2 regions of the Brachybacterium hainanense genome follow, and region 2 is predicted to be linked to the other one. Evidence: predicted binding sites of a transcription regulator. Region 2 holds the regulator's gene; the other holds the start of a gene.
What was found. Region 2 encodes HrcA, which represses chaperone genes, less so after heat shock. Its sites were predicted from a motif close to TTNGCACTCGNNNNNNNCGAGTGCNAA; they were not measured.

Region 1: a site for HrcA is predicted at 10,297-10,323, ahead of groES (co-chaperone GroES). Genes of this name have one in related genera too.

Annotation. Positions count from the first base shown of each region.
Region 1 covers NZ_JBHLSV010000021.1:29,584-50,411, forward strand. The annotation lists gene ACFFF6_RS14965 (ABC transporter permease) at 1-127, shown strand, start outside; gene ACFFF6_RS14970 (ABC transporter ATP-binding protein) at 140-1,900, shown strand; gene ACFFF6_RS14975 (ABC transporter family substrate-binding protein) at 2,104-3,831, shown strand; gene ACFFF6_RS14980 (MoaD/ThiS family protein) at 3,916-4,194, opposite strand; gene moaA (GTP 3',8-cyclase MoaA) at 4,197-5,297, opposite strand; gene ACFFF6_RS14990 (molybdopterin molybdotransferase MoeA) at 5,504-6,769, shown strand; gene moaC (cyclic pyranopterin monophosphate synthase MoaC) at 6,766-7,329, shown strand; gene ACFFF6_RS15000 (MogA/MoaB family molybdenum cofactor biosynthesis protein) at 7,326-7,943, shown strand; gene ACFFF6_RS15005 (molybdenum cofactor biosynthesis protein MoaE) at 7,940-8,464, shown strand; gene ACFFF6_RS15010 (metallophosphoesterase) at 8,833-9,708, shown strand; gene ACFFF6_RS15015 (hypothetical protein) at 9,870-9,992, opposite strand; gene groES (co-chaperone GroES) at 10,478-10,774, shown strand; gene groL (chaperonin GroEL) at 10,780-12,369, shown strand; gene ACFFF6_RS15030 (hypothetical protein) at 12,650-13,348, shown strand; gene ACFFF6_RS15035 (pseudouridine synthase) at 13,345-14,325, shown strand; gene ACFFF6_RS15040 (hypothetical protein) at 14,330-15,184, shown strand; gene ACFFF6_RS15045 (VOC family protein) at 15,234-15,650, opposite strand; gene guaB (IMP dehydrogenase) at 15,761-17,263, shown strand; gene ACFFF6_RS15055 (hypothetical protein) at 17,406-17,780, shown strand; gene ACFFF6_RS15060 (exonuclease domain-containing protein) at 17,915-18,661, shown strand; gene ACFFF6_RS15065 (GuaB3 family IMP dehydrogenase-related protein) at 18,669-19,778, shown strand; gene ACFFF6_RS15070 (hypothetical protein) at 19,795-20,628, shown strand; gene ACFFF6_RS15075 (hypothetical protein) at 20,625-20,828, shown strand, end outside.
Region 2 covers NZ_JBHLSV010000010.1:592-8,091, reverse strand. The annotation lists gene ybeY (rRNA maturation RNase YbeY) at 1-169, opposite strand, end outside; gene ACFFF6_RS09560 (PhoH family protein) at 163-1,236, opposite strand; gene ACFFF6_RS09555 (histidine triad nucleotide-binding protein) at 1,233-1,607, opposite strand; gene ACFFF6_RS09550 (NADPH-dependent FMN reductase) at 1,695-2,261, shown strand; gene ACFFF6_RS09545 (NADPH-dependent FMN reductase) at 2,316-2,867, shown strand; gene ACFFF6_RS09540 (16S rRNA (uracil(1498)-N(3))-methyltransferase) at 2,951-3,724, opposite strand; gene dnaJ (molecular chaperone DnaJ) at 3,726-4,853, opposite strand; gene hrcA (heat-inducible transcriptional repressor HrcA) at 4,915-5,916, opposite strand; gene ACFFF6_RS09525 (DUF3097 domain-containing protein) at 6,069-6,944, shown strand; gene ACFFF6_RS09520 (NYN domain-containing protein) at 7,036-7,500, shown strand, end outside.

The DNA.
Region 1 (20,828 bases), on a different contig from region 2:
CATCTCGGCTCCGTACACGTGGATCCCGCCGGCGATCGTGCTCGCCGCCCTCGTCATCTCGATCAACCTCATGGGCGAGGCGCTGCGCGACGCCCTCGACCCGACCAGCGGCTCGAGCCGTCTGTAGAAGGGGAGCAGAATGTCTGAACCGATCCTCTCCGTCCGGGACCTCAGCGTCACCTTCCCCTCGGAGGCGGGAACCGTGCATGCGGTCTCGAACCTCAGCTACGAGGTCCACAAGGGCGAGGCCCTCGCGATCGTCGGCGAATCCGGCTCCGGGAAGTCCGTGAGCTCCCTCGCGGTGATGGGGCTGCTGCCCGGAACCGCCACCATCACCGGCGACATCGAGCTGATGGGCCGGAAGATCTTCACCCTCGAGGACCGTCAGCTCTCCGAGCTGCGGGGCAACACCATCTCGATGGTCTTCCAGGACCCGCTGTCCGCTCTCACCCCCGTCTACCGGGTCGGCGACCAGATCGCCGAGGTGGTGCGCATCCACCATCCGAAGACGACCGCGTCGGCGGCCTTCGACCGGGCGGTGGAGCTGCTGGACGCCGTGGGCATTCCCGAGCCGGGCCGCCGTGCCCGGCAGTACCCCCACGAGTTCTCCGGCGGCATGCGCCAGCGCGCCATGATCGCGATGGCGATCGCCAACGAGCCCGAGCTGATCATCGCCGACGAGCCCACCACGGCTCTCGACGTCACGATCCAGGCGCAGGTCATGGAGCTGCTGAAGTCCGCGCAGGAGATGCTGGGCGCAGCGACCGTGCTCATCACCCATGACATGGGCGTCGTCGCCGGCTTCGCCGATCGGGTGCTGGTCATGAAGGACTCCCGCATGATCGAGACCGGCGGCGTGGACGACATCTTCTACCGCCCCCGCGAGCAGTACACGCGGGATCTGCTCTCGGCCGTGCCGCGCGTGGACCTCGCCGAGTCCGAGGGGTCCCAGAGCGTGGCCGGCAGCGCGCTGCGCAAGGTCGCCGAGGCGGCCGAGCAGGCGGCCCCCGACGCCGCGCCCCGCGAGGAGCGCCCGGCCGTCCTCGAGGTCGAGGACCTCCACCGCGTCTACCCGATCACCAAGGGGGCGCTGGTCCGCCGCAAGGTGGGGGAGCAGCGGGCCGTGGACGGCATCTCCTTCGACATCCGCGAGGGCGAGTGCTTCGCCCTGGTCGGCGAGTCGGGATGCGGCAAGACGACCACGCTGATGGAGATCATGCAGCTGCGCACGCCGCAGCAGGGCGTGATCCGGATCGGCGGCAAGGAGACCGGCGCCCTGACCAGCAGGGAGCGCAAGACGCTGCGCTCCGATGTCGCCATCGTCTTCCAGGACCCGATGGCGGCGCTCGATCCACGGCTGCCGATCGGCGACATCATCCGGGAGCCGATGCGCGTGCAGGGATACTCCGCGGAGAAGATGGCCGAGCGCGTCGAATGGCTCCTGAAGATGGTGGGCCTCCAGCCCGAGCACGCGATGCGCTATCCGACCGAGTTCTCGGGCGGGCAGCGGCAGCGCGTCGGCGTGGCCCGTGCTCTCGCCTGCGAGCCGAAGCTCATCGTGCTCGACGAGCCGACCTCGGCGCTCGACGTGACGGTGCAGGCGGGCGTGCTCGCGATGCTCGCGGACCTCAAGACCCGGCTGGGCGTGAGCTTCCTGTTCGTCTCCCACGACCTCTCCGTGGTCCGCCACATCTCCGACCGGATCGCGGTCATGCGCAAGGGGAAGATCGTGGAGATGGGGCTGACGGAGGAGGTCTTCTCGAACCCGCAGCACGAGTACAGCAAGGAGCTGCTCAGCGCCGTCCCGATCCCGGATCCGGCGATCGCCCGCTCGCGTCGCCGGCAGGTCATCGACCGCGAGGCCTTCGAGGGGAGCGGGGATCTCGACGCGGCGTCCTGAGCACCGCGTCCTCTCCGGGCGCCGCGTGTTGCGAAGCGATAACAGCGGCCCCGGGAGGACCCCCGCGCGGCCCCCGGTCCCTAGACTGATCACACCTGGGGAGGACGGCTGCGTCACCAAGAAGGTTTCACAGCGTCCGTGCCCCGGTCTCGACCACGAAGCGACAGCGAAGATCTCGGTGCTCGCGAATGAAGGAGAATCATATGCGTTTCACGCGGCGATCCATGCTCGGGGCGACGGCGCTGTCCGTCTCGATGGCGGCGCTGGCGGCCTGCACCCAGGATCCCGGCACGGGCGGCGGTGGCGGCGGGGCGTCGGACGGCGGCGGTGAGGGCCCGATCGCCGCGGACGCCAACGACATCAACCCCAAGTCCCGCGAGGAGATGGGGGAGGGCGGGGTGCTGCGCCTGGCCAACAACGCCTTCCCGGCCAACTGGAACGGCAACCACACCGACGGCAACGAGGGCAACACCTCAGAGATCCTCAACGCGATCATGCCGAGCCTCACGGTGAACGACGCTGCCGGCGTGGTGACGGCGAACCCCCAGGTCACCAAGCGTATCGAGCTCACCTCCGAGGACCCCCAGGTCATGGAGATCGAGCTCAACGAGGGCATGGCCTGGTCGGACGGCACGCCCATCAACTACCAGTCGATCGCCAACGTCTTCGAGACGATGAACGGCTCCAAGGAGGGCTACGCGATCGCCTCCTCGACCGGCTACGACCAGGTCGAGAAGATCGAGCAGGGCGCGAACGACCTCACGGCCGTCATCACGTTCAAGACCAAGTTCGCGGACTGGATCGGCCTGGCGGGCGTCATGCCCGACTCCCTGGTCGCCTCCGCGGACGCCTTCAACTCGAGCTGGGCGGCCGAGCCCCTCGTGACGGCCGGCCCCTACAAGATCGGCAAGATCGACGCCGCCAACAAGACCGTCCTGCTCGAGCAGGATCCCAACTGGTGGGGCGACAAGCCCTTCCTCGACCAGGTCCTCTTCACCACGATCGAGGACCCGGCGGCGACGGCGACCGCCTTCCAGAACGGCCAGCTCGACGTCATCGAGACCTCGGTCCCGGCGACCTACTCCGTGGTCGAGCCGATGATCGGCCAGGGGGCGACCCTGCGCACCTCCGCGGGCCCGAACTGGACGCACATCACGCTCAACGGTGCGGAGGGGCGCCCCCTCGCCGACCAGGCCGTGCGCCAGGCGATCTTCCGGGCGATCGATCGCCACGAGGTCTTCCTCTCCGTCAACGCGACGATGCCCTACCCCAAGGACACGAAGCCGCTGAACAACCACCTCCTGATGACCAACCAGGAGGGCTACCAGGACAACGCGGGGGACCTCGGCACCTACGATCCCGAGGCCGCCAAGAAGCTGCTGACGGACGCCGGCTACACCATGGAGGGCGACAAGGCCACCAAGGACGGCAAGGCCATCGAGATCACCTATGTCTACAACGACGGCTCGAAGACGAACGAGGCCGTGGTCCCCGTCGTCCAGGAGCAGCTCGCCGCCGTGGGCATCACCATGAAGGTGCAGAAGGTTCCGCCGACGGACCTCTTCTCGAAGTACGTCATCCCCGGCGACTTCGACCTGACCCTGTTCGGCTGGCTCGGGACGCCGATGCTCTCCTCCGGCGACTCGATCTGGACGACCGGCGGCGAGCAGAACTTCGGCAAGATCGGCGACGAGGCCACGGATGCGCTCATCGCCGAGGCCGCGGTCGAGACCGACAAGACGAAGCGGCTCGAGACGATCAACAAGATCGACGCGAACCTGTGGACGCTCGCCGGGACGATTCCGCTGTGGCAGCAGTACGACTTCTTCGTGCAGAACGACGATCTCGCGAACTACGGCTCGAAGGGCTTCGCCTCGATCGACTGGACGCTCGTGGGCTACGTGAAGGGCTCCGCGAAGCTCGAGGGCTGAGTCGGAGCGAGTCCTCTCGGATGACAGCGGGGGCCGGGTGCGCATCGCACCCGGCCCCCGCCCCGTGGTCGAGGTTCTGCATCGTCACCCGCCCGCGAAGGGCGGCAGCACGTCGATCCGGTCCCCGGTGGCGAGCGCACGCCCCTCGTCCCGGCAGACGACCGAGTTCACCAGCACGCTGCAGGCGCGCACGATCCGGTCGCCGTCCCCGCCTGCGAGGTCCCGCAGCTGGCCGAGGGCCCCGGCGACATCGGCCGCCTCGAGGTCCAGGCGCTCCGTGCCGAGAGCCGCGGCGACGCCCGCGAACAGGTGCACCTCCACCCGGACGGGGGATCCGGTGATATCGGCCGGCGTATTCGTCATGGTCATCCTCCGATCGCGCTCATCGGTCGCTGGGGCTGGACGAAGTCCGGGGAGTCCATGCCGTGACCGGCCGCCTTGCCCCACTGGGCGGCCCGCCACATGTCCGCGATCTGCGCATCGGACGCCCCCGCGCGCAGGGCGCCGCGCAGGTCCGTCTCCTCATGGGAGAACAGGCAGGTGCGCACCCGACCCTCGGCGGTGAGCCGTGTGCGTCTGCAGTCGGCGCAGAAGGGGCGCGTCACCGAGGCGATGATGCCCATCCGTCCCCGGTGCGCGCCGGTCACGGGATCGGCGACGTCGAACAGCTCCGCGGGCGCGCCCTCTCGCGCCACAGGGGCGGGCGAGAGGCGGTAGTGCGGGGCGAGCAGGGCATGGACATCGGCGGCCGTGATCATGCGTGCGCGCTCCCAGCCGTGGTCGGCATCCAGCGGCATCTGCTCGATCACCCGCAGCTGCAGGTCCCGCTCCAGGCACCAGTCCAGCAGGTCCGGCAGCTCATGGTCGTTCACCCCCGGCAGCAGCACGGCATTGACCTTGATCGGGGCCAGCCCCGCCTCCCGCGCGGCCTCGATCCCCTCGAGCACCCGGTGCAGCAGGGGGCGGCGCGTGATCCGCTCGAAGGTCGCCGAGACCACCGAGTCCAGGGACACGTTGATCCGGTCCAGGCCCGCGGCGCGCAGCTGCGCGGCCCGGGACTCGAGGCCGATCGCGTTGGTCGTGAGGGACACGTCCGGGGCCGCGGGCAGGGCGGAGATGCCGGCGACGATCTCCGGAAGATCGTGGCGGGTCAGCGGCTCCCCGCCGGTCAGGCGCACCTGCGTGACGCCCAGCAGCTCCGTGGCGATCCGCACCATCCGGATGATCTCCGCGGTGCTCAGCAGCGCCTCGCCGCGCAGGAACGTCAGGCCCGAGGCGGGCATGCAGTAGGAGCAGCGCAGGTTGCAGAAGTCCGTCAGCGAGATCCGCAGATCGGTCGCCTCCCGGCCGAAGCTGTCCAGGAGAGCCGGAGTCCGCGGACGGTCCGTCGTGTCCGGGAGCCGCACCGCCATCGGATCCGTGGTGCGGGGTCGGGGGATCCCGAGCGACACGCCGCGTCCGGCCATGGGATGTTCGCCGCCTCTCGCCTCGGGAGCATCGGACGCATGCGCGCGATGCATCCTGGCCTCCAGGATAGGCGCCCCGCCTCCACGGCGGCCGGACGAAGGTCCCGGCCTCGGTCGGGGGCTCCCTCGGGGGAGATACTGGACGGTGCAGGGACCGGATCGACGGGTCCTGCGGCCGGCGGCAGGAACCACGAGGAGGCAGGCGCATGGAGGACAGATCCCGGATCCCCCTCGCGGACCATCGGGATGACGCGATCGCCCTGCTCGGTGCGCACCGCCGGCACAGGGACGAGCCGGTCACGGAGATCCTGCTGGGGCGCGTGTGCGCGAGCGATGTCCGCTCCCGCGTCGACGTGCCGGCCCTGGACAACTCCCAGATGGACGGCTTCGCGGTCGTGGCCGCCGATCTGCGGGCCCCGGGGGAGGAGGTGCGCCTGCGCGCCGCCGCGGCGATCGCCGCCGGGCAGGGCGTGGCAGGCCACGTCCCGGGCACGGCGAGCCCCATCATGACCGGCGCGCCGATCCCGACCGGCGCCGATCTCGTCGTGCCCGTGGAGGAGTCCGCCCCCGGTTCCTTCGATGCTCTCCCCGCCCCCGGGGAGAGCATCGCGCTGCGGCCCGCCGCCGTGGACGCGGGCCGGTTCGTGCGCCGGGCCGCCTCCGACACCCGCGCCGGGGACGTGATCCTGCGCGAGGGGACCGTGCTCACCCCCGCCCGCATCGCGCACCTGGCCGCCTGCGGCGTGGAGCGCGTGCGCACCCTCGCGCCCATGAGGGCGCTCGTGATCTCCACCGGCAGCGAGGTCCGCAGCGCGGAGCGCTCCGGCGGCCTGCTGCGCGAGGGGGCGGCCTTCGACGCGAACGGGCCGGGGCTCGCCGCCGCCCTGCTCGAGGCGGGCGCGGAGATCGCCGCGACCGCGACGGTCCCCGACGACCCGGAGGAGCTGCGTGCCGCCATCGGCCGCCTGACCGCCGAGACGGGCGCAGATCTCGTCGTGACCAGCGGCGGCGTGAGCGCCGGAGCCTACGAGGTGGTGCGACAGGCCGCCGAGCTGCCGGGGGTGCGCCTCTCCTTCCCGAAGGTCGCCCTGCAGCCCGGCGGACCGCAGGGCATCGGCATCATCGAGATCGACGGGCACCGCCTGCCCTGGCTCGCCTTCCCCGGGAATCCCGTCTCCGCCCTGCTGAGCCTCGAGCTGATCGCCCGGCCGGCCCTCGGCGCTCCGCCGCGGACGATGCTGCGGGCCCCGCTCCGCCTCGAGGAGCCGCAGTCCTCGCCGGTCGCGCTCGAGCAGTACCGCCGCGCCCGCCTGCTGCCCTCGGGGGAGGTGCGGCTGGTCAGCGGGGCGTCCTCGCACCTGCTGGGCGCCCTCGCCCTGTCCGATGCGCTCGTGCGGATCCCGGTCGGCGTCGACATGGTCCACGATGGGGACATGCTCGAGACGATCCTCCTGCCGGGGGCCGGCGCATGACCGCCCCCGGCGCACCCGACCTGTCGCATGTGCGCGCGGACGGCTCCGCCCACATGGTCGACGTCACCGACAAGGCCTCCACCTCTCGGGCCGCCCGCGCCCGCGCCGTGCTGCGCACCCGCCCCGATGTGATCGCCCGTATCGCCGAGGGCACCCTGCCCAAGGGGGAGGCGCTGCCCGTAGCCCGGATCGCCGGCATCATGGGCGCCAAGCGCACCCCGGACCTCATCCCGCTGTGCCATCCGCTGCCGCTCAGCGGGGTCGAGGTCGACCTGGATGCCCACGACGACGTGGTCGAGATCAGCGCCCGCGTCCGCACCCGCGGCGTGACCGGCGTCGAGATGGAGGCGCTGACCGCCGTCACCGTCGCCGCCCTCACCGTCTTCGACATGATCAAGGCCGTCGACCACCTCGCCGTGATCGAGCAGATCCGGGTCGAGGAGAAGTCGGGCGGCAAGAGCGGTGACTGGAGCCGCGAGGGCGCGGACGGCGAGGCCCCCCGGGAGCCCGGCGACCGCACCGTCCACGACGAGCCGCCCGCCTCGGGAGACGCCCGATGAGGGACATCCCCGCGCGCCGCAGCGACCTCGACTGCCGCGCCCCGGCCCCCGAGGGCAGGGCGGCGCTGTGCGGGCGCGCCCACGTCCTCATCGCCTCGACCCGCGCGGCCGACGGCACCTATGAGGACCGCACCGGTCCGATCCTGCATGACTGGCTGTGCGCACGGGGCCTGGACGTCGCCCCCGTGCAGGTGGTCTCCGACGGCCCGGCCGTGGGGGAGGCGATCGGTGCGGTCCTCTCCACCGGCGTCGATGTCCTCATCACCTCCGGGGGGACCGGGATCGCCCCGAGCGACGTCACCCCCGAGCAGACCGCCCCGTTCCTGGACCGGGAGCTGCCTGGGGTCCTCGAGGAGGTCCGCCGCCGCGGCGCGGGGACGGCCCCGGCGGCGCTGCTCAGCCGCGGCCTCGCAGGCATGGCAGGACGCACCTTCGTGGTGAACCTGCCCGGTTCCCGGGGCGGCGTGCGGGACGGGATCGCCGTCCTCGACCCGATCCTCGACCACCTCCTCGAGCAGCGCGACGGCGGAGGGCACGAGCAGGCCGACGAGGCAGAGATCGGGCGGTGCGACGACGGGCCTGGCCGGTCCGGAGCGGACGGGGCATCGGCATGAGCGAGCACGACTCCCGCCTCCAGGCCTCGCAGGGCCCCACCCCCTTCGCCGCCGACCCGCAGTCGCTGCGCGTGCCCGGCGACCCCGACCTCGGCGCCGCCGCGCAGCGCGTGCGCCATGCGAGCATCGGGGAGGGGCCGGTCTCCGTCGCGGAGATGGCCTCCGCGGTCGGCGACGCCCGCTGCGGTGCCGTCGTCACCTTCGACGGGGTGGTCCGCGACCATGACGGCGGTCGCGGCGTGCTGACGCTGGACTACAGCGCCCACCCTCTCGCGCCGCAGGCGATCGCCGAGGTCGCGGCCGATGTCGCCGAGCGCTACACGGACGTCCTGGTGGCCCTCGCCCATCGCGTCGGCCCGCTGCGGATCGGCGATTCCGCGCTCGTGTGCGCGGTCTCCGCCCCGCACCGCAAGCTCGCCTTCGCCGCCTGCGACGAGCTGGTCGACGAGGTCAAGCGCCGGGTGCCCATCTGGAAGCACCAGCGCTTCGCGGGTGGGGACTCCGAGTGGGTCGGGCTCTGACGTCCCGGCCCTCGATCCGCTCACGGCGTCCCGGCTCATCACGGGGCGTCCCGGCTCGGCACGGGCGGCGTTGCGTCGTCCCGGGGGCGGGCGGGCCGTGTCCTTTGGGGACGCGTCCTGCCCCCGAACCACCGACCGCGCAGCTTCCGGCATCAGTGTGCCCGGACAGCGGAGGTCTGCCCGGGAATGGCGCAGAAGTGTTCCGGTGTGCCTCATCCCCGGGCAGCAGTACCGGGCTCCTCGTGCGTCTGCCTCATTCCCGGGCAGCGGTGCGGGGCGGGGTCTGCCCGGGCCGGGAGGACGAGGCATCCGGCGGCACGACGCCCGGCGTTCGCCCGCTCGTCACCTCCGACCGATAGCGTCGGCCCATGCGCATCCTGCATCTGACCGACACCCACCTGTTCGGCGACCCGACCGCCCGGCACTACGGCCGCATCGACACCGCGGCCGCGCTCGCGGCGGTCCTCGAGAGGCTGTCCCACCTGGAGGGCATCGACCTCGTCGTCCATTCCGGCGACGCCTCCGAGGACGGCACCGAGGAGAGCTACCGGCGTCTGCACGCGCAGCTCGATCCCTTCGCGCAGCACCTCGGGGCGGCGCTCGCCGTCGCGATGGGCAACCACGACATGCCCCTCGCCTACGCCGCGGTCGCGGGCCCCGGTGACCACGCCGCGCCCTTCCAGGACCGCCTGGTCCCCATCGCCGGGGGAGCCCGCGCGATCGTGCTGGACTCGAGCGTCCCCGGTGCCGGCTACGGGCACCTCGAGCCGGCCCAGCTGGACTGGCTGCGCGGAGTCCTCGCCGAGCCGGCTCCGGGCGGGAGCGTCCTGGTCCTGCACCATCCGCCGCTGACCGGGGCGACGCCGCTGCTGCAGGCGCTCGAGCTGGACGGCCTCGAGGAGCTCGCGGCCGTCCTCTCCGGGAGCGATGTGCGCGTCATCCTCTCCGGTCACTACCATCACGGTCTCGACGGCGCGCTCGCGGGCATCCCCGTGCACGTGGCACCGGGTATCACGAACGTCGTCGATCCCCTCGCCGGAGGGGGAGAGGAACGGGCGCACGCGCTGTCCGGGGCGAGCCTCGTGGAGATCGACGCATCGGATCCGCAGGCGCCCGCGCGCATCACCACCTCGCTGTGGGCGAATGCGGGCGACAGCCTCGAGGAGGCCGACGTGCGGCGGCCCGTCTACTCCTTCGACGAGGCGGCCGTCCGGCGGATCATCGAGGCGGCGGGACGCCCCTGAGCGCGGGTGGGTGCGGCCGGAACAGCAGCGCCAGGCACTCCAGATCACGCGCACGGCCCGGAGCGCGGGCGGCCGCGGAGGCCCCGGAATGCGGAGCGGCCGCACCCGGAAGGGTACGGCCGTGGCAGGTGCGGGCGGCGCCGGGACCGGCGCCCCGCGGATCAGCGGGCGAACAGGAGGCGCAGACGGTGCGAGGAGGAGACCTCGTCCTCGGTGCGGGTCGTGCTCTGGGAGGCGACCCGGTCGATGCGGTGCAGCTGGTCGACGCGGTGGAAAGTGTTCATGGGTGTGGTTCCCCTCGGTGCGATGGTGCCGTGACGCCCCCGGATCGCGGGCGGATCGTCACGAGATGACACTCGATGCAACCACTGCGCGGAGCTGGTGTCTTCCGAATATCCCGCCGTTGTTGTCGGCTTCACAATCCGGACATGACCTGCAGATCCTTCTGTGATCGGGGTCGTTGATCTGCCTCGCATCCGGACGGCTCGGAGGGCGGCGGGGGCCGCTGCTCGCCCAGTGCCCGAGCCTCCGCCCGCGACGTGCCCGACGCCTCGCCCGGGCGGCGGGGATGCCGCCGGTCGACACGGATTAGCACTCGTCTTGCGCGAGTGCCAGAGCGGTTCTAGAGTGGTCCTCGTTGGCAGTCACCTGGCCCGAGTGCCAGAGCTGCCAGACGGGTCCCCACCCGGTCGGCACCGCGACGACGACCGCTCCGGGGATCCGAACCCAGAACTCGCAGAGTCATTCATCGAAGAAGGAGTGGATCCGCATGTCGGTCTCCATCAAGCCCCTCGAGGATCGTGTCGTCGTCAAGCCGCTCGAGGCAGAGCAGACGACCGCGTCCGGTCTGGTCATCCCCGACACCGCCAAGGAGAAGCCCCAGGAGGGCGAGGTCGTCGCCGTCGGCGAGGGCCGCTTCGACGACAAGGGCCAGCGCGTCCCCATGGACGTCAAGGTGGGCGACAAGGTCGTCTTCTCCAAGTACGGCGGCACCGAGCTGAAGTACGGCGGCGACGAGTTCCTCATCCTGGGCTCGCGCGACATCCTCGCGATCGTCGAGGCCTGAGCCCCATGGCGAAGGAGATCATCTACGACGAGGAGGCGCGGCGCGCCCTCGAGCGGGGCGTCGACCGCCTCGCGAACACCGTCAAGGTGACGCTCGGCCCCAAGGGCCGCAACGTCGTCCTCGACAAGAAGTGGGGCGCCCCCACCATCACGAACGACGGCGTGACCATCGCTCGTGAGATCGAGCTCGAGGACCCCTTCGAGAACCTCGGCGCCCAGCTGACCAAGGAGGTGGCCACCAAGACGAACGACGTCGCCGGTGACGGCACCACCACGGCCACGGTCCTCGCTCAGGCGCTCGTCCACGAGGGTCTGCGCAACGTCACCTCCGGCGCGGCGCCGGCCGCCCTCAAGCGCGGCTTCGAGGCCGCCGTCGAGGCCGTCTCCGCCAAGCTCGGCGAGATCGCCATCGAGGTCGACGGCAAGGAGCAGATCGCGGATGTCGCGGCCGTCTCCAGCCAGGACCGCGAGATCGGCGAGCTGCTCGCCGAGGCCTTCGACAAGGTCGGCAAGGACGGCGTCATCACGGTCGAGGAGTCCTCCACGACCGCGATGGAGCTCGACTTCACCGAGGGAATGCAGTTCGACAAGGGCTTCATCTCCCCGCACTTCGTGACCGATGCCGACCGTCAGGAGGTCGTCCTCGAGGACGCCCAGGTCCTGCTGCACCAGGGCAAGATCTCCGCGGTCGCGGACATCCTGCCGCTGCTGGAGAAGGTCGTCGAGGGCGGCAAGCCCCTGTTCATCATCGCGGAGGACGTCGACGGCGAGGCCCTGTCCACGCTGGTCGTCAACAAGCTGCGCGGCGCCTTCAAGGGCGCGGCCGTCAAGGCCCCCGCCTTCGGCGACCGCCGCAAGGCGATGCTGCAGGACATCGCGGTGCTCACCGGCGCGCAGGTCGTCACCTCCGACCTGGGCCTGGACCTGAAGACCGTCGGCACCGACGTCCTCGGCCACGCGGGCCGCGTCGTGGTCACCAAGGACACCACCACCATCGTCGGCGGCGCCGGCGATGACGAGGCCGTGGCCGACCGCGTCGCGCAGATCCGCTCCGAGATCGCCGCGACCGACTCCGACTGGGATCGCGAGAAGCTCCAGGAGCGTCTCGCCAAGCTCGCCGGCGGCGTGTCCGTCATCAAGGTGGGCGCCCACACGGAGGTCGAGCTCAAGGAGAAGAAGATGCGGATCGAGGACGCGGTCTCCGCGACTCGCGCCGCCATCGAGGAGGGCATCGTCGCCGGCGGCGGCAGCGCCCTCGTCCAGGCCTCCTCCGTGCTCGAGGGCGACCTCGGCAAGGAGGGCGACGAGGCCGTCGGCGTGCGCGCCGTCGCCAAGGCGCTCGTCGAGCCGCTGCGCTGGATCGCCGAGAACGCGGGCCTCGAGGGCTACGTCGTCGTCGAGAAGGTCCGGGCCGAGGAGATCGGCCACGGCCTGAACGCTGCGACCGGCGACTACGTCGACCTGGTCGCCGCGGGCATCATCGACCCGGTCAAGGTCACGCGCTCCGCCCTGCGCAACGCGTCCTCGATCGCGACCCTGGTCCTCACGACCGAGACCCTCGTGGTCGAGAAGAAGGACGAGGAGGACGCCGCCTGATCGGCGCCGGCTCCGGCCGGAGAGGGCGTGAGGAACGAGCGTCCCCCGAAGGCCGGTGCTGACGTCGATCGGGCAGTCGGACAGGGTCTGACCAGGGCCCCGTCCGGTCGTCCCCCGGACGACCGCCCCGTGAGGAGGGCGGGTGGCACGGCATGCGCCGTCGTCGCCCGCCCTTCCTGCATCCAGATGCGTCCGACCCGCGGCGATGCGCAGGATCCGGACACCCCGTCGGCCTACTATGACGTGGCCCCGCACACATCGGCGGGAGGGAGGAGGACCTGTGAGCCGCGCTCGACGCAGCACCCCGGCATCGGCCGTCGCGCAGTCCACGCGCGTCTTCGGCCCCCCGGCACCCGCGGTGATCGGCACGCTCCTCGCGGCCGTCGTCTTCGTGATCGTGCTCGAGTTCCTGGTCCTGATCAGCTTCATCGGCCAGCGGCTGTGGGGCGACCCCCGCATCCTCCACGACGCCGTGTTCTCCCTGCCGCTGCTGGGCTGGGTCGCCGTCGCCGCCGCGAGCGTCGTCCTCGTCGCCCGGATCCTCACCACCTGGCTGCAGCTGACCGAGCACGGGATGGCGGTGCGCGGCCTGTTCCGCCGCGCCGTCGACGTGCCCTGGGGCGAGGTCTCCCGTGTGCTCGCGGTGCACCGGATCGACCGCGGCGCCACCCCGGCGGAGATGCTCGACCTGCCCGATGCGCCGTACGACGGCGTCTTCGTCATCGACCGCGAGGGACACCGCCTCGTGAACGTCTCCGGACGCTTCTTCGGCATCGGCGCCCAGCACGCCATGGTCGAACGGGCCCGTGCCGCCGGCGTCGAGATCCAGCAGATCGAGGAGATCACCCCGCGGGCGCTGCGGGAGCGCGAGCGCCACGCGCAGACCTGGATCGACCTGCACCCGAACCTCGTCCTGGCCACCCTGATCGGCTTCTACCTCGCGCACAACATCGCCACCTTCGCGATCTGGGGACTGTGACCCGCCGCCCCGCAGGTGAGGGCCCCGCTGCGCCGGACGGACGCCGTCCCGGCAGGGCGGCCCGCGCCCGCGCACGCCGCCTGCCGCCGCCGCTCCCGCAGCGCGAGGGCCTCGATCCGATCCATGTGCGCGCTCCCCGCCCGGGACCGGCCCTCGAGATCCTCGCCAGCCGCCTGCCCGCCCTGCTCGCCCCAGGCGCCACCGACCTGTCGCTGCGCTTCGCCCGCGGAGAGATCGTCCGGGCCGATGCCTCCGTCCTCGCCGCCGACACCCCGATCCACGAGGGCGAGGAGATCTGGCTGCACCGCGAGCTCGCCCCCGAGGACGTCCCCGACATCCCGCTGCCGATCCTCCTCCAGGACGCCCACCTGCTGGTGCTCGACAAGCCCCATGACATGGCGACCATGCCGCGCGGAGCGCACATCCTCGCCAGCGCCCTCGTGCGGCTGCGCCGCCTGACCGGCATCGAGACCCTCACCCCGCTGCACCGGCTGGACCGTCGCACCGCCGGGGTCCTCGCCTTCGGGATCCGCCCGCAGGAGCGGGCCGCCTACCAGGGGCTCTTCGCCCGCGGCGAGGTCACCAAGGAGTACCGCGCCCGCGTGCACGCCCCGCCCGGGGAGATGCCCGTCGTGGGGGAGCGGTTCACGATGCGCGACCGCCTGGTGCGCGAGCGCGGCATGCTGCAGACCCGCGTCGAGCCCGGGGAGCCCGACGCGTTCACCGAGGTCCAGGTTCTCGACGCGGCGGACGGATTCCTCGACCTCGCCCTGCTCCCGCGCACCGGACGCACCCACCAGCTGCGCGTCCAGCTCTCCCACCGCGGCATGCCGATCCTGGGCGATGACCTCTATCCGCGCGTGCGGCGTCCCGGTCCCGCCGACCCGCCGCTCGCCCTGCTCTCCCGCCGCCTCGCGTTCACCGACCCGATCACAGGACAGCGGCGCGAGCTCCTCAGCACCCGCCGCGTACCCTGATCCCGTGGCGGAGGACCAGGACGGACAGCACGCGGGCACCCCGGCGCAGGGCTGGGCCCACGAAGGCGCGGCACCGGCGCCGCGGCGCACCCGCGACGGCCGCGTGATCATCGGCCCCACCGTGGCGTCGCGCTACCGTCCGGGCGCGCTGATCGGGCTCCCGCTCGTCGCCGCCGTGCTCGCCGCCTTCCCGGCCGCCGGTCTCGAGCAGTGGCGCGCCGCACGGATCGCGGCCGGGGACGCGGGCCGGCTCACCGAGCTGCTGCAGCCGATGGCCGTCCAGCTCGTCCTCAGCTGGCTGGGCCTGTGGGCGCTGCTCGCGCTGTGGGCGCTCGTGCCGCTGATCGCGACGCACCGCGCCGCGCTGCTCGATGAGGCCGCGGGCCGGCTCGCGCTGCGCCGCGGTCTGCGGGTCAGACAGGACGTCCCGCTCGCGGAGGTGGTCTACGCCGTGGGGGAGGCCGAGCGGGGCTACGACGCGCTCATCGGCATCGGCGCCCCCACCGCCCCGGACGAGGCCGCGCGCGAGCAGTGGCGCATCCCCCACATCGGCTGGGACGACCCCGGCTTCGACGGGCTGCGGGTGCTCCAGGCCGCCGCCGGGCTGCGACCCTCCCCGCCGCGGGCGGAGCTCATCGCCGCCTCCCGCAGGGGACGACGCGAGGCGGCCCATCGCGAGATGGCGCAGCGCATCGGCATGATCTGGAGGCCCGAGTACGGGCAGGACGAGGAGCGCTTCCAGCGCGACTTCGACCATGCCCGGAGGGTGCTCGGCGGGAAGGAGCCCGCCCGACCCGGCGACCCCGTGCTCTCTCCCGACCCGTCCCCGGTCCCCGAGCAGGGACCCGGCCGCAGATGACCCGAGGGCATGCCGGGACCCGGTCGCCTCGCCCTCCGGACGGGGCGGCTCAGCTCGCGGCGTCCGATTCCCCGTGCTCGTAGCCGATCAGCCAGTGCAGGCCGAAGCGGTCCCGCACCTGCCCGTCCGAGGCGCCCCAGGGGCGGCGCTGCAGGTCGTCGACCACCTCGCCGCCTGCGCTCAGACGCGCGAACCAGGTGCGCAGCGTCGTGGAGTCCGCCGCGCCGAGCAGCGAGAGCATGAGGCCCTCGACGCGGAGGGACCCATCGACGCCGGAGGCGTCCGCGCCCTGCAGATCCACGATCCCGCGCAGCTCGCCGTGCGCGATGGCCTCCGGGGTCCCCTCGTCGCGGGAGAACTCGGCATGGGTGTGCAGCGAGAGCTCGCCGCCGAAGACCTCGCGGTAGAAGGTCAGGGCGTCACGAGCGGTGCCCGGGAACAGGATGTACGGGGTCGGTGCGCTCATGCGGGAAGGGTACGCCCCCTCTCCGAGCCCGCGCCTCGTCCCCGGCCACGTGGTGGGGACCACGTCGTCCGGGGACTGCCGCGCCGAGGACCCCCGGGTAGCATCGGTGCATGACGAGTGCGGATCCGTTCGGTTTCATCGGCCTGACCTACGACGACGTCCTCCTCCTCCCCGGAGAGACCGACGTCATCCCCTCCGAGGCGGACACGACCAGTCGCCTCACCAAGGAGATCTCCCTGCGCGTGCCCCTCGCGAGCGCCGCCATGGACACCGTCACCGAGGCGCGCATGGCCATCGCCATGGCCCGGCACGGCGGCATCGGCATCCTCCACCGCAACCTCTCCATCGAGGACCAGGCCCATGAGGTCGACCTCGTCAAGCGCACCCAGACGGGGCGCATCACCAACCCGGTGACCATCGGCCCCGAGGCCACGCTCGAGGACTTCGACTCCGTCTGCGGCCAGTTCCGCGTCTCCGGCCTGCCGGTCGTCGACGACGGGGGCGTCCTCCTGGGCATCTGCACCAACCGCGACCTGCGCTTCATCCCCGTCGCCGAGTGGTCCTCGACCCGGGTCGGCGACGTGATGACCTCCCAGCCGCTGTTCACCGCGCCGGAGGACGTCACCTCCGAGGAGGCCACGGCGCTGCTGCGCCGCAACAAGCGCGAGCGCCTCCCGATCGTGGACGCCGCCGGGAAGCTCACCGGCCTCATCACCGTCAAGGACTTCGTGAAGTCCGAGCAGTACCCGAACGCCTCCAAGGACGGCCAGGGCCGCCTGCTGGTGGGCGCCGGGGTCGGCTTCTTCGGCGATTCCCTGGACCGGGCGGGTGCGCTGCGCGATGCGGGAGCGGATGTGCTCGTGGTCGACACCGCGAACGGCCACGCGCGCCTCGCCCTGGAGATGATCGCCCGGATCAAGAACGACCCGTACTTCGCGGACGTGCAGGTCATCGGCGGAAACGTGGCCACGCGGGCGGGTGCTCAGGCGCTTGTGGACGCGGGGGCGGACGCCGTCAAGGTGGGCGTGGGCCCCGGATCGATCTGCACCACCCGCGTCGTCGCCGGCGTCGGCGTCCCGCAGATCACCGCGATCCACGAGGCCTCCAAGGCCTGCCGCCCGGCGGGCGTCCCGCTGATCGGCGACGGCGGTCTGCAGTACTCCGGCGACATCGCCAAGGCCCTCGTGGCCGGGGCGGACACCGTCATGCTCGGCTCGCTGCTGGCCGGCACCGAGGAGTCCCCGGGCGAGGTCGTCCTCGTGGCCGGAAAGCAGTTCAAGGCCTATCGCGGCATGGGCTCCCTGGGCGCCATGGCCTCCCGCGGCAAGAAGTCCTTCTCCAAGGACCGCTACTTCCAGGCCGACGTCTCCAGCGACGACAAGATCGTCCCCGAGGGCATCGAGGGCCGCGTCGCCTACAAGGGCCAGCTGGGCTCCGTCGTCCATCAGCTCGTGGGCGGCCTCGCGCAGTCGATGTTCTACGTCGGTGCGCACACGGTCCCCGAGCTCCAGGAGAGGGGCCGCTTCGTCCGCATCACCTCGGCGGGTCTGAAGGAGTCGCATCCGCACGACATGGCCGCGATCGTCGAGGCGCCGAACTACTCGGTGCGCTGACGGGCGGGGGCACGCCCGCCGCCTTCGCGTCCGCCCCTGTCCGAGAGGGCCGTTCCGGTTCAGATCCGGTGAGATCTGAGCCGGAACGGCCCTCTCGTTCGTGCGCTGGTTCCCGTGCTGCGGGTGCCGCTACCGTGGATCCATGAGCCCGCCGGAGCCGCTCCCCCCGATCGATGCCGCCCGCCGCGGGGATCCGATGCCGGGCGCCGCACCTCGCCTCGGCCTCGTGGCTCTGCTCCTGGCCCTCCTCGCGGTCCTGATCGCGCTCGTGGGCGCCGGCGGGATCGGTCTCGTGCACGCGACGCAGGGCTCGGGCGTGCGGCTGCTGGTGGCGCCGGCGCTCCTGGGGACCGGCCTCGGCCTCGCGGCGATCGGCTCCGGTGCCGCCGGGCTGCTCCGGCACGAGCGGCCGCCGGCCTCGGCGTGGGGGATCGTGCTCGGCCTGCTCGCGCCGGTGATCGCCGGCGCCTCGCTGATCCTCGGGGTCCTCGCCGGACGCCTCGTGCTCGCGGCCTGAGAGGGGCGGTGACGGCGGATCCGGGCCGCGGCACGGCGGCGGCCCGTGCCGGGGAGGCATCCGGGGCGGCCTCGCCCGTCGAGCGCCGCGAACGGCGGGCGAGGACTGTCCGCCCCGACGCCTAGGGTGGAGCCATGAACACCGCATCCTCGTCCTGGGCCGAGCGGCCGCTGCTCGGCTTCGACACCGAGACCACCGGCACCGACACGGCGAAGGACCGCATCGTCACGGCCGCCCTGGTCCACTCCGTCGGGCCCGGCCGGGAGAACGAGACCGTGGCGACCTGGCTGATCGATCCGGGGATCCCCATCCCGGAGCAGGCGGCCCGCATCCACGGCATCAGCAGCGAGCATGCCGCCGCGCACGGTTCGGCCCCCGCTCCCGCCCTCGAGGAGGTCGCCTCCCTGCTCGCGGACGCCCTGCTCAAGGACGTGCCGGTCGTGGCCTTCAACGGCAGCTTCGATCTGGCGATCCTCGAGAACGAGCTGCGACGCAGCGGCCTGCCCACCCTCGCCCAGCGTCTGGGGCGGCAGATCGCCCCGGTGATCGATCCGCTCGTCCTGGACCGGGGCCTGGACCGCTATCGCAAGGGCAAGCGCACCCTCACCGACCTGCTCGAGGTCTACGGGATCAGCCAGGACGGGCGTCTGCACACCGCGGACGTCGACGTCTCCGCGACGTTGGACGTGCTGCGTGCCCAGGTCGCGAAGTTCGACGTGCTCGGTGCGACCCCGCTCGCCGAGCTGCATCAGCGGCAGATGACCTGGCACCGCGAGTGGGCGGAGAACTTCAACCGGTTCCTGTCCTCGAAGGGGAGGACGCCCGATGTCCCCCTCGACTGGCCCCTGGGGGATCCGGTCGCCGTCGCGCCGGTAGACTGAGCCCGTGATGAGCGAGATCGAGATCGGCCGCAACAAGCGGGGACGACGCAGCTACAGCTTCGACGACGTGGCCGTGGTCCCCTCCCGCCGCACGCGGGACCCCGAGGACGTGTCGACCGCCTGGCAGGTCGACGCCTACCACTTCGACATCCCGATCTTCGGGGCGCCGATGGACTCTCTGGTGTCCCCGGCGACCGCGATCGAGCTGGGGCGTCACGGCGGCCTCGGGGTGCTCGACCTCGAGGGCCTGTGGACCCGCTACGAGGACCCCACGGAGCAGTTCGAGCGGATCGAGAACGCCTCGGACTCGGAGATCGTGCAGGTCCTCCGCGACGCCTACGCCGCTCCCGTCCAGGCGGAGCTGATCACGGCGCGGATCGGCGAGCTGCGCGAGGCGGGGGTGACCGCGGCCGGCGCCCTGTCCCCGCAGCGCACCCAGGAGCACTGGCGCACCGTCGTCGACGCCGGGGTCGACCTGTTCTTCATCCGCGGGACGACCGTGTCCGCGGAGCACGTGTCCTCGGGCCGCGAGCCGCTGAACCTCAAGCGCTTCATCTACGAGCTCGACGTGCCCGTGATCGTGGGCGGCTGCGCGACCTACACCGCGGCCCTGCACCTCATGCGCACCGGCGCGGCCGGCGTGCTGGTCGGCTTCGGCGGCGGCGCCTCCCACACCACGCGCGAGACCCTCGGCATCCAGGTGCCGCTCGCGACCGCGGTGGCCGACGTCGCCGCCGCCCGCCGTGACTACATGGACGAGTCCGGCGGCCGCTACGTGCACGTCATCGCCGACGGCGGCCTGGGCCGCAGCGGCGACCTCGTCAAGGCGATCGCCTGCGGCGCCGACGGCCTCATGGTCGGCGCGGCCCTGGCCCGTGCGGAGGAGGCCCCCGGCCGCGGCCGCCACTGGGGCAGCGAGGCGCACCACGCGAGCCTGCCGCGCGGGCACCGTGTGGAGGTCGGCACCGTCGCCCCGCTCGAGCAGATCCTGTTCGGACCGGGCCTGAACGCGGAGGGGACCACCAATCTCGTCGGCGCCCTGCGTCATGCGATGGCGACCACGGGATATCTGGACCTCAAGGAGTTCCAGCGCGTCGAGGTCGTCGTCACCACCTGAGGCCGAGGCAGATCCGATGACCACCAGACCTCGGAGGCCCGGCGACCGGTCCCGCGCCGCCACCGTGGTCCTCGGCGTGGTGCTGGTCCTCGGCTGCTCGCCCCTGCTCACGGTGGGCGCGAGCTCCTGGCCCACACCCGGCGAGATGATCGCCCGCCGCATGGCAGGCGCTGTGGACCTCCTGGGGCTGCGGGACCTCGCGCATCTGCTGTACAGCAGAGCCTTCGAGGTGCAGCTGCTCGTGCTGGCCATCGCCTTCCTGGGGATCCCCCTGCTGGCGCTGCGGCGACGTGACGCACCGGCGGAGGCACCCGGAGGGGAGGCCGCTGCGCCGGCGCACCCGCCCGTGTCCGCTGCGGGGAAGGCCCCGACGACCGCGCCCGTCCGGACGGTCCGGCGCCGTCGCGGCCGTCTGGCCCCCATCGATCTGGATGCCTCGACCCCCGTGACCCGCACGGTGGCTCAGCTGCAGGACCTCGCCGCCGCGGCAGGGATCCCATGGCGGGACGAGTTCGCGACCCCCGGCGGTGCCCGTGCCCTCGCAGAGCTGCTGGGGCGGACGCCCGGCCTCGAACCATCGGGCGGCCCCCAGCTCTCCGAGGATTCTGGGCCGGACCCCGACCAGGACACGAGGAAGGGCTCCGGGCCCGGTCCGGAGTTGGTCCTGGCGGCGTCGGCCGCAGACCCCGGAGACCCGCCGGAGGCGGGCACCGGAGCGGACGCCGGGGACGGCACAGGAGATGACGAGGTCGCCACGGCACCCCCCGCATACCCGGGAGCCTCCGACTTCGAGATCGGCTCCGTCTACACGCCGACCACGCTGTACGACTCCCGCGAGGAGGAGCCATGAGCCGCCGCCGGGTGGTCGGGGGAACGGTCCTCGCGGCCCTGCTCGCGCCCGTCCTCGCCCTCGTCGTCTTCGCGCCCTTCGACGACTGGGCCTTCACCCCGCGGCTGCTGCCCTACATCATCCCGAACCTGCTGCGGCCGGGCGAGGGCTACCTCACTCTGGTGCTCCTGCTGTTCCTGGTCATCTGGGTGCCGCTCGTG
Region 2 (7,500 bases):
CGTCCATCCACTGGATGTGCAGCTGCTCCATCTCCGCCTCGTCGATGAAGCGCAGGCCCATCTCCGTGGCCGGATGCAGGTGCATGGCCTCGAAGACGAAGCGGGCCAGCGCCACGAACTCGAGCTCCTCGATACGGGCGGTGGTCTCGTTGCGGACCTCGATCATGATGCGGCGGCTCCTCGCGGGCTGGTGGGGTTCTTCGGGCCGCCGTGGCGGCGGGACTCGCGGTTGCCCCCGGGGCCGACCTCCCAGCGTCCGTAGGCCTCGACGATGTCGCTGACCAGACGGTGCCGGACGACGTCGCGCGCGGAGAGGCGGCAGAAGGCGATGTCGTCGACGCCGGAGAGCACCTGCTCGACGACCCGCAGGCCGCTGCGCTGCCCGCCGGGGAGGTCGACCTGGGTGACGTCGCCCGTGACGACCATCGTCGAGTTGAAGCCGAGCCGGGTCAGGAACATCTTCATCTGCTCGGGCGTCGTGTTCTGCGCCTCGTCCAGGATGATGAAGGCATCGTTGAGGGTGCGCCCGCGCATGTAGGCCAGCGGCGCGACCTCGATCGTTCCCGCGCCCATGAGACGCGGGATCGACTCGGGGTCGAGCATGTCGTGCAGGGCGTCGTAGAGCGGCCGCAGGTACGGGTCGATCTTCTCGTTGAGCGTGCCCGGCAGGAAGCCCAGGCGCTCCCCAGCCTCGACCGCGGGGCGGGTCAGGATGATCCGGTTGATGCGCTTGGACAGCAGCTGCTGGACCGCCATCGCGACGGCCAGGTAGGTCTTCCCGGTTCCGGCGGGACCGATCCCGAAGGTGATCGTGTTCTCGTCGATCGCGTCGATGTACGTCTTCTGCCCGAGCGTCTTGGGCCGGATGGTCCGTCCCCGCGCGGAGAGCACCGCCTGGGCCAGGACCTGCTCGATGCGGGCGCCGTCGCGCCGTTCGTCCCCGTACAGGGCCGCGGCGCGCTGGACCGCTTCCGCGGTGACGGCCTGTCCCTTCGCGGCCAGCTCGATGAGCGAGCGCATGATGTGCTCGCTGCGCCGGAGCGCGTCCTCCGTGCCGCGCAGCGTCACCTGGTGGCCGCGCACATGCACGTCGGTGTCGGGGACGACGTCCTCGAGGGCGGCCAGGGCCTGGTCGTTCTCCCCCAGGACCTGGAAGGGACTGAGGTGGTCGGGGATCGCGAGCCGGCGCTCGCGCACCTCGGGCGGGCGTCCGGGAACGGCGTCGAGATCGGTCACAGTGCTCCTTCTGCGAGCGGTCCGCCCGCGAGGACGTGCGCGTGCACGTGGAAGACGGTCTGGCCGGCGTTCGCGCCGGTGTTGAAGATCAGCCGGAAGTCGCCGTCGGCCTGCGCCGATGCGACCTCTTCAGCGACCTCGACGATGCGGGAGAGCAGCTCCGGGCGCGCGCGGAGCTCCCGCACGTCACGGCGGTGCTCGCGCGGCACCACGAGGACGTGCACGGGCGCCTGCGGGCTGAGGTCGCGGAAGGCGATCACCTCGGAGTCCTCATGGACCCGCTCGGAGGGGATCTCGCCGGCCACGATCCGGCAGAAGATGCAGTCGGGCTCGCGCAGCGAGGTCGAGGTCATCGGGGACGTCGGAGACATGGACCCGAGTCTACGCGGGAGCGCCGCGTTCATGCGGCGACGCACAGGCGGCCCGGGGGCGCAGCGGAGCGCTAGCGTGAGCCCACTATGACGCACCTGGGAATCCTCGTGGCCAGCAACCGTCCGCAGAGCATCGGCGCGCGCGTCGCCGGCTGGGTCGAGGAGGCGGCCGGCGCCTTCGACGTCGACCGCATCGACCTGGGCTCCCTGGCGCTTCCCGCCTTCGACGAGCCGTACAGCCCGAAGGCCGGCCGGGAGCCCGAGCACGAGCACACGCGCGCCTGGGCCCGCCGCGTCACGGCGCTCGATGCCGCGGTGATCGTCACCCCGCAGTACAACGGCTCCTATCCGGGGGTGCTCAAGAACGCCGTCGACTTCCTCTACGCCCCGTGGAACGCGCTGCCCGTGCTGGTGGTGGGCTACGGCTGGGGACGGGGCGGCGAGGTGATCGGCCATCTCACGACCCTGCTCGAGCGGGTGGAGGCCGATCACGTCGGATCCGTGGGCCTCGGCTTCCGCGAGGACCTCTCTCCCGAGGGCGAGCTGTTCGTGCGCCCGGACACCGCGCGCGCCCTGTCCTCGGGGCTCGCGACCCTGACCGCGCGCGGCTCCCGGTCCGCCCGCGCCGGAGGGACCCAGGTGATTGAATGTTGAAGAGATCACAGCGGTTCCGGGAAGACCCGCAGGTCCGGAGCCGTTGGAACCTGCATGGCATCCCTTGGAATCATCGTCTCCAGCACCCGCCCGAACCGCATCGGCGAGCACGTCGCCCGATGGGTCGGTGAACATGCGGACGGCTGGGACATCGACCTGATCGACCTGCGCACGGTCGCCCTCCCCCACTTCGACGAGCTCGCCCCGCCGAAGTCCGGCGCGGAGCGCACCACCGACCACGCCCGCGCCTGGGCCGAGCGGATCGGCGCGCTCGACGCCGCGATCATCGTCACCCCGCAGTACAACGGCTCCTACCCGGGATCGCTCAAGAACGCCGTCGACTACCTCTACGCCGAGTGGGAGAACCTGCCCACGATCCTGGTCGGCTACGGCTGGGGCGAGGCCGCGGACGTGCTCGAGCTGCTGGGCCGCCTCATGGCGCGCTTCGGCACCGATGTCGTCTCCGAGATCGGGCTGGGGCTGGGCCAGGACCTGAGCCCCGCCGGCGAGCTGGACGTGCGACCCGAGGTCGAGCTCGCCCTCGTCGAGGCGCTCGGCACCCTGCGCGAGCATGCCGACGCGCGCATCGGCGCCACGGTCGCCTGATCCCCGCAGACCCCCGGACGAGGGCCGGGTCGCTCCCAGGAGCGGCCCGGCCCTCGTCTCGTCCCGTGCGCAGCGGAGCGGGCTCAGCCCCAGCGGCCGATGAGCGCGCTGATCGCCGCGATCGCCGCGGGGCCCGCGGTCGAGGAGCGCAGCACCTCCGGGCCGAGCAGCACGCTGCGGGCGCCGGCCTCCTGCAGCTCCGCGACCTCCTCGGGGGCGATGCCGCCCTCCGGCCCCACGATCAGCACGATTCGCCCCGCCGCCCGCATCTGCGGGACGAGGGTCGGCAGCCCCGTGCTCTCCTGCTCGTGCAGGACCAGGACCAGGTCCCCCTGCGCCGTCCACTCCGCGGCGCACCGGACCAGCTGCGCGGTGCCGAGCGGCTCGGCGACCTGGGGGATGCGGGCCCGCCGGGACTGCTTGACCGCCGCCCGGACGGTCGCCTCCCACTTCGCGCGCCCCTTGCGCTGCTTCTCCCCGCGCCACACGGACACCGAGCGCCGCGCGATCCAGGGCACGACCGCATCGGCCCCGAGCTCCGTGGCGGACTCGACGGCCTGCTCGTCCCGACCCCCGGTCGCGAGCGCCTGCACCAGCACGAGCTCGGGCGCGCGGGTCGCCGCCGTGCGCGGCGGCTCGCACAGCCGCAGCTCGAGCGACTCCTTCGCCGCCGCCTCGACCTCCGCGAGGACCTGGGTCCCGTGGAGGTCGGTCAGCAGGACCCGCTCTCCGACGCCGATCCTCGCGACCTTGGCCGCGTGCCTGCCCTCCTCCCCGGCCAGGTGGCACGGGTCTCCGGCGCGCAGGGGCGCGAGCTCGCGATCCAGGACGAGGAAGGCGGACGGCGTCGCGGGCATCTCAGAGGTCCCGGAACCGCTCGCGGATCTTGTCGAACATGCCGCCGTGGCGGCGTCCGCCGGTGCGGGGGGTCTCCTCGCCGCGGAGGGCGGAGAACCGCTCCAGCAGCTCGGTCTGCTCCTCGGTGAGGCCCGTGGGGACCATGACGTCGAGCTCGATACGGATGTCGCCGCGCCGCTCGCGGCGCAGCGGGGACACGCCGAGGCCCTTGAGGGTGATCTCCTCGCCGGGCTGGCTGCCCGGGCGGATCCGCAGCTCCTGCACGCCGTCGAAGGTCTCCAGGGGAACGGTGGCGCCGAGGGCGGCGGAGGTCATCGGCACGCTCACCTGGGCCACGAGGTCGTCGCCCTCGCGGTGGAAGACGTCGTGCTCGGCGACGGAGAGCTCGACGAGGAGGTCGCCGGAGGGGCCGCCGGCCTCGCCGACCTCGCCCTCGCCGCGCAGCTGGATGCGCGTGCCGTGCTCGACGCCGGCGGGGATCTTCACGGTGAGGGTCCGCTCGTCCTGGATGCGGCCGTGTCCGGCGCAGGCCGTGCACGGATGCTCGATGATGTCGCCATGGCCCTCGCAGGTGGGGCACGGCGCCATCGTCACCATCTGGCCCAGCAGCGACTGCGCGACCCGCTGCACGTGGCCCGAGCCGTTGCACTGGGTGCATCGAATGGGGCTCGTCCCCTCCGCCGCGCAGGAGCCGTGGCAGGTCTGGCAGAGCACGGCGGTGCGGAAGGTGATCTTCTGCTCGGTGCCGAAGACCACATCGCGCAGGTCGATCGTCGTCCGGCGCAGGATGTCGCCGCCGCGGCGCTGGCGCGGGACCGGGCCCTGGCCACGGCCGCGCATGCCGGAGGCCCCTGCGAACATGTCGAAGATGTCGGAGAAGTCGAAGCCGGCCCCGCCGCCGGGGAAGCCGCCCATCCCCGGCCCGCCGCCCATGTCGTACTGCCGGCGCTTGTCGGGGTTCTTGAGCGTCTCGTAGGCCTGGGAGACCTTCTTGTACTTCTCCGCCGCCTCCGGGTCCGGGTTCACGTCCGGATGCAGCGAGCGGGCCGCCTTCTGGTAGGCCTTCTTGATCTGGTCGGTCGAGGCGTCCTTGGAGACGCCGAGCAGCTCGTAGTAGTCCTCGTTCACGAAGGGGATTCCTCAGATAGTGGATGGGGGCGGAGTCGCAGCGGGCGGGCGAAGAGTCCCGTCACTCCAGGAAGCGGTTGATGTAGCGGGCGAGCGCCTGCACCGTGGAGATGCCGGTGACGTAGTCCATGCGGGTGGGGCCGAGGATCGCCAGATGCGATCCGGGACGATACCCTGCGCCGACGAGGGCGGCTTGGGTCAGCGAGCGGTTGCGGATCTCCTGGCCGATGCGCACCTCGACGGCTCCGGGCTCCGCACTCATCTCCGAGAGCAGCCGCAGCAGCACGAGCTGCTCCTCGAGCAGATCGAGCAGGGGCTCCATGTCGCGGGAGAAGTCGGCGGCGGAGCGGGCCAGGTTCCCCGTGCCGGCCAGCACGATCCGATCCTCGGTGCGGGAGGCCGCGAGCGCGGCGACCATGTCCGTCACCTCGCGCACGCTGTCCTGGTCGGGGGCGGGGCTCGCGGCCACGAGCTGGTCCAGGCTCCGGTCCACGTCGGTCACCTCGCGTCCGCTCACGGCGCGCAGCAGGCCGTCGCGCAGGCCCGCGTAGAACGCCGCCTCACGGGGCTGGGACAGCGCGATGGTGCGCTGGTCCACGCGGCCGGACTCGGTGATGAGCACGACCAGCAGGAGGGAGTCCGCGACCTTGACCAGCTCGATGTGCCGCACCCGGGCCTGCTGCGGCGCCGGATACTGGACCATGGCGACCTGGTGGGTCAGCTGGGAGAGCAGCCGCACGGTGCGGAAGAGCAGCTCGTCGACGTCCCCGGCGTCCTCGAGGAAGGTGCTGATGGCGCGCCTCTCCCCGGTGGAGAGCGGCTTGATGGTCGCGACGTGGTCGACGAAGGCGCGGTAGCCCTTGTCGGTGGGCACGCGCCCGGCCGAGGTGTGGGGCTGGGTGATCAGCCCCTCCTCCTCGAGGACCGACATGTCGTTGCGCACCGTGGCCGCGGAGACGCCCAGGTCGTGACGGTCCAGCAGCGACTTGGAGCCGACCGGCTCGCGCGTGGCGACGAAGTCCTCGACGATCGCGCCGAGGATCTGCAGCTTGCGCGGATCCATCTCCGGCACCTCCCGTCCCTGTCTCTGCGGTGTCTCTGCTGTCTGCGTGTCTGCGTCTCCCGATGCTGGCACCCGAGGGCCCAGAGTGCCAATGCTACGCGTTCCGGGCGGGCCTGCGAGAGAGGCGTTCGCCACCGGGGTACCGTGGCGGCGTGTCACCGAGCTCCTTCCCCGATCGCTATGGCTCCGATGTGCTGGGCACCACCGCGGCCCACCATCGGCGCCGCCCCGTCGCCCGTGACGTGCCCGTGGCGCGCGGGCTCGTCGTCGAGGAGGCCGGGACCGGCTTCACCGGCGCCGTCACCCGCCTCGAGAAGATCGCCGGCGAGATCTGCGTCGAGCTGGAGGACCGCCGCGGGATCGTCCGCAGCTTCCCGCTGGGACCGGGTTTCATGATCGACGGGAAACCGGTCCGCCTGGTCCGCCCCGCGCCGGCCGCGCAACGGGCGCCGCAGCGCTCGGCGAGCGGCTCCGTGTACGTCGAGGGCGCCCGGGCCCGCACGGCCCGCGCCTCCCGGATCTGGGTGGAGGGCAAGCACGATGCCGAGCTCGTGCAGAAGGTCTGGGGACACGACCTGCGGATCGAGGGCGTGGTCGTCGAGATGCTCGACGGCGCCGACAACCTCGCGGAGCGGGTCGCCGACTTCGCTCCCGGCCCGCGCCGACGGCTGGGGATCCTCGTGGACCATCTCGTGCCCGGCTCCAAGGAGACCCGCATCGCCCAGCAGGTCATGCGCATGCGCGGAGCGCAGGGGAACGTCCTGATCCTGGGACATCCGTACGTCGACGTGTGGCAGGCGGTCAAGCCCGCCCGGGTCGGCCTCGAGGCCTGGCCGCATGTGCCCAAGGGCACCGATATCAAGGTCGGATCCCTCGCCGCCCTCGGCTGGCCCCGCGCGAGCCAGATCGACATCGCCGAGGGCTGGCAGCGGATCCTCGCGACCGTCCGCTCCTACGCCGACGTCGAGCCGACGCTCTCGGGTCGCATCGAGGAGCTCATCGACTGGGTCACCGCCCCGCAGGAATGAGGCGAGCGGTCGGCGCGGGCCCGCATCGGCGGTACATCGGCGCCCTACAGTGGAGGCTCCCGCCCGTCCCCCGCCCCGAAGGGTCCCCACCGTGCGCAGCGCCATCTTCGTCGACGCAGGCTTCCTCCTCTCCGTCGGCAGCAGCACCATCACGGGCACGTCGCTGCGAGCCTCCACGACGGTGGACACCGAGCCGCTGATCCGCGGGATCCTCCGGGCGACGGCGGAGGACTCGGGACTGGATCCGCTGCGCCTGTACTGGTACGACGCGGCCCGGCACGGGGTGTTCACCGAGGAGCACCGTCGCATCGCCCTGCTCGACGACGTGAAGGTGCGCCTCGGACGGCTCGGGGTGAACGGGCAGCAGAAGGGCGTGGACCTCCGCCTGGGCCTGGACCTCGTGGAGATCGCCCGCAACGGCGCCGCCCGGACGGCGTACCTGCTCACCGGCGACGACGATCTCGCCGAGGCTGTCGAGGCCGCCCAGGATCTGGGGATGCGGGTCGTGCTGATGGCCGTGGCCTCGCGCACCCACCGTCTGGGCTGGCACTCCGTG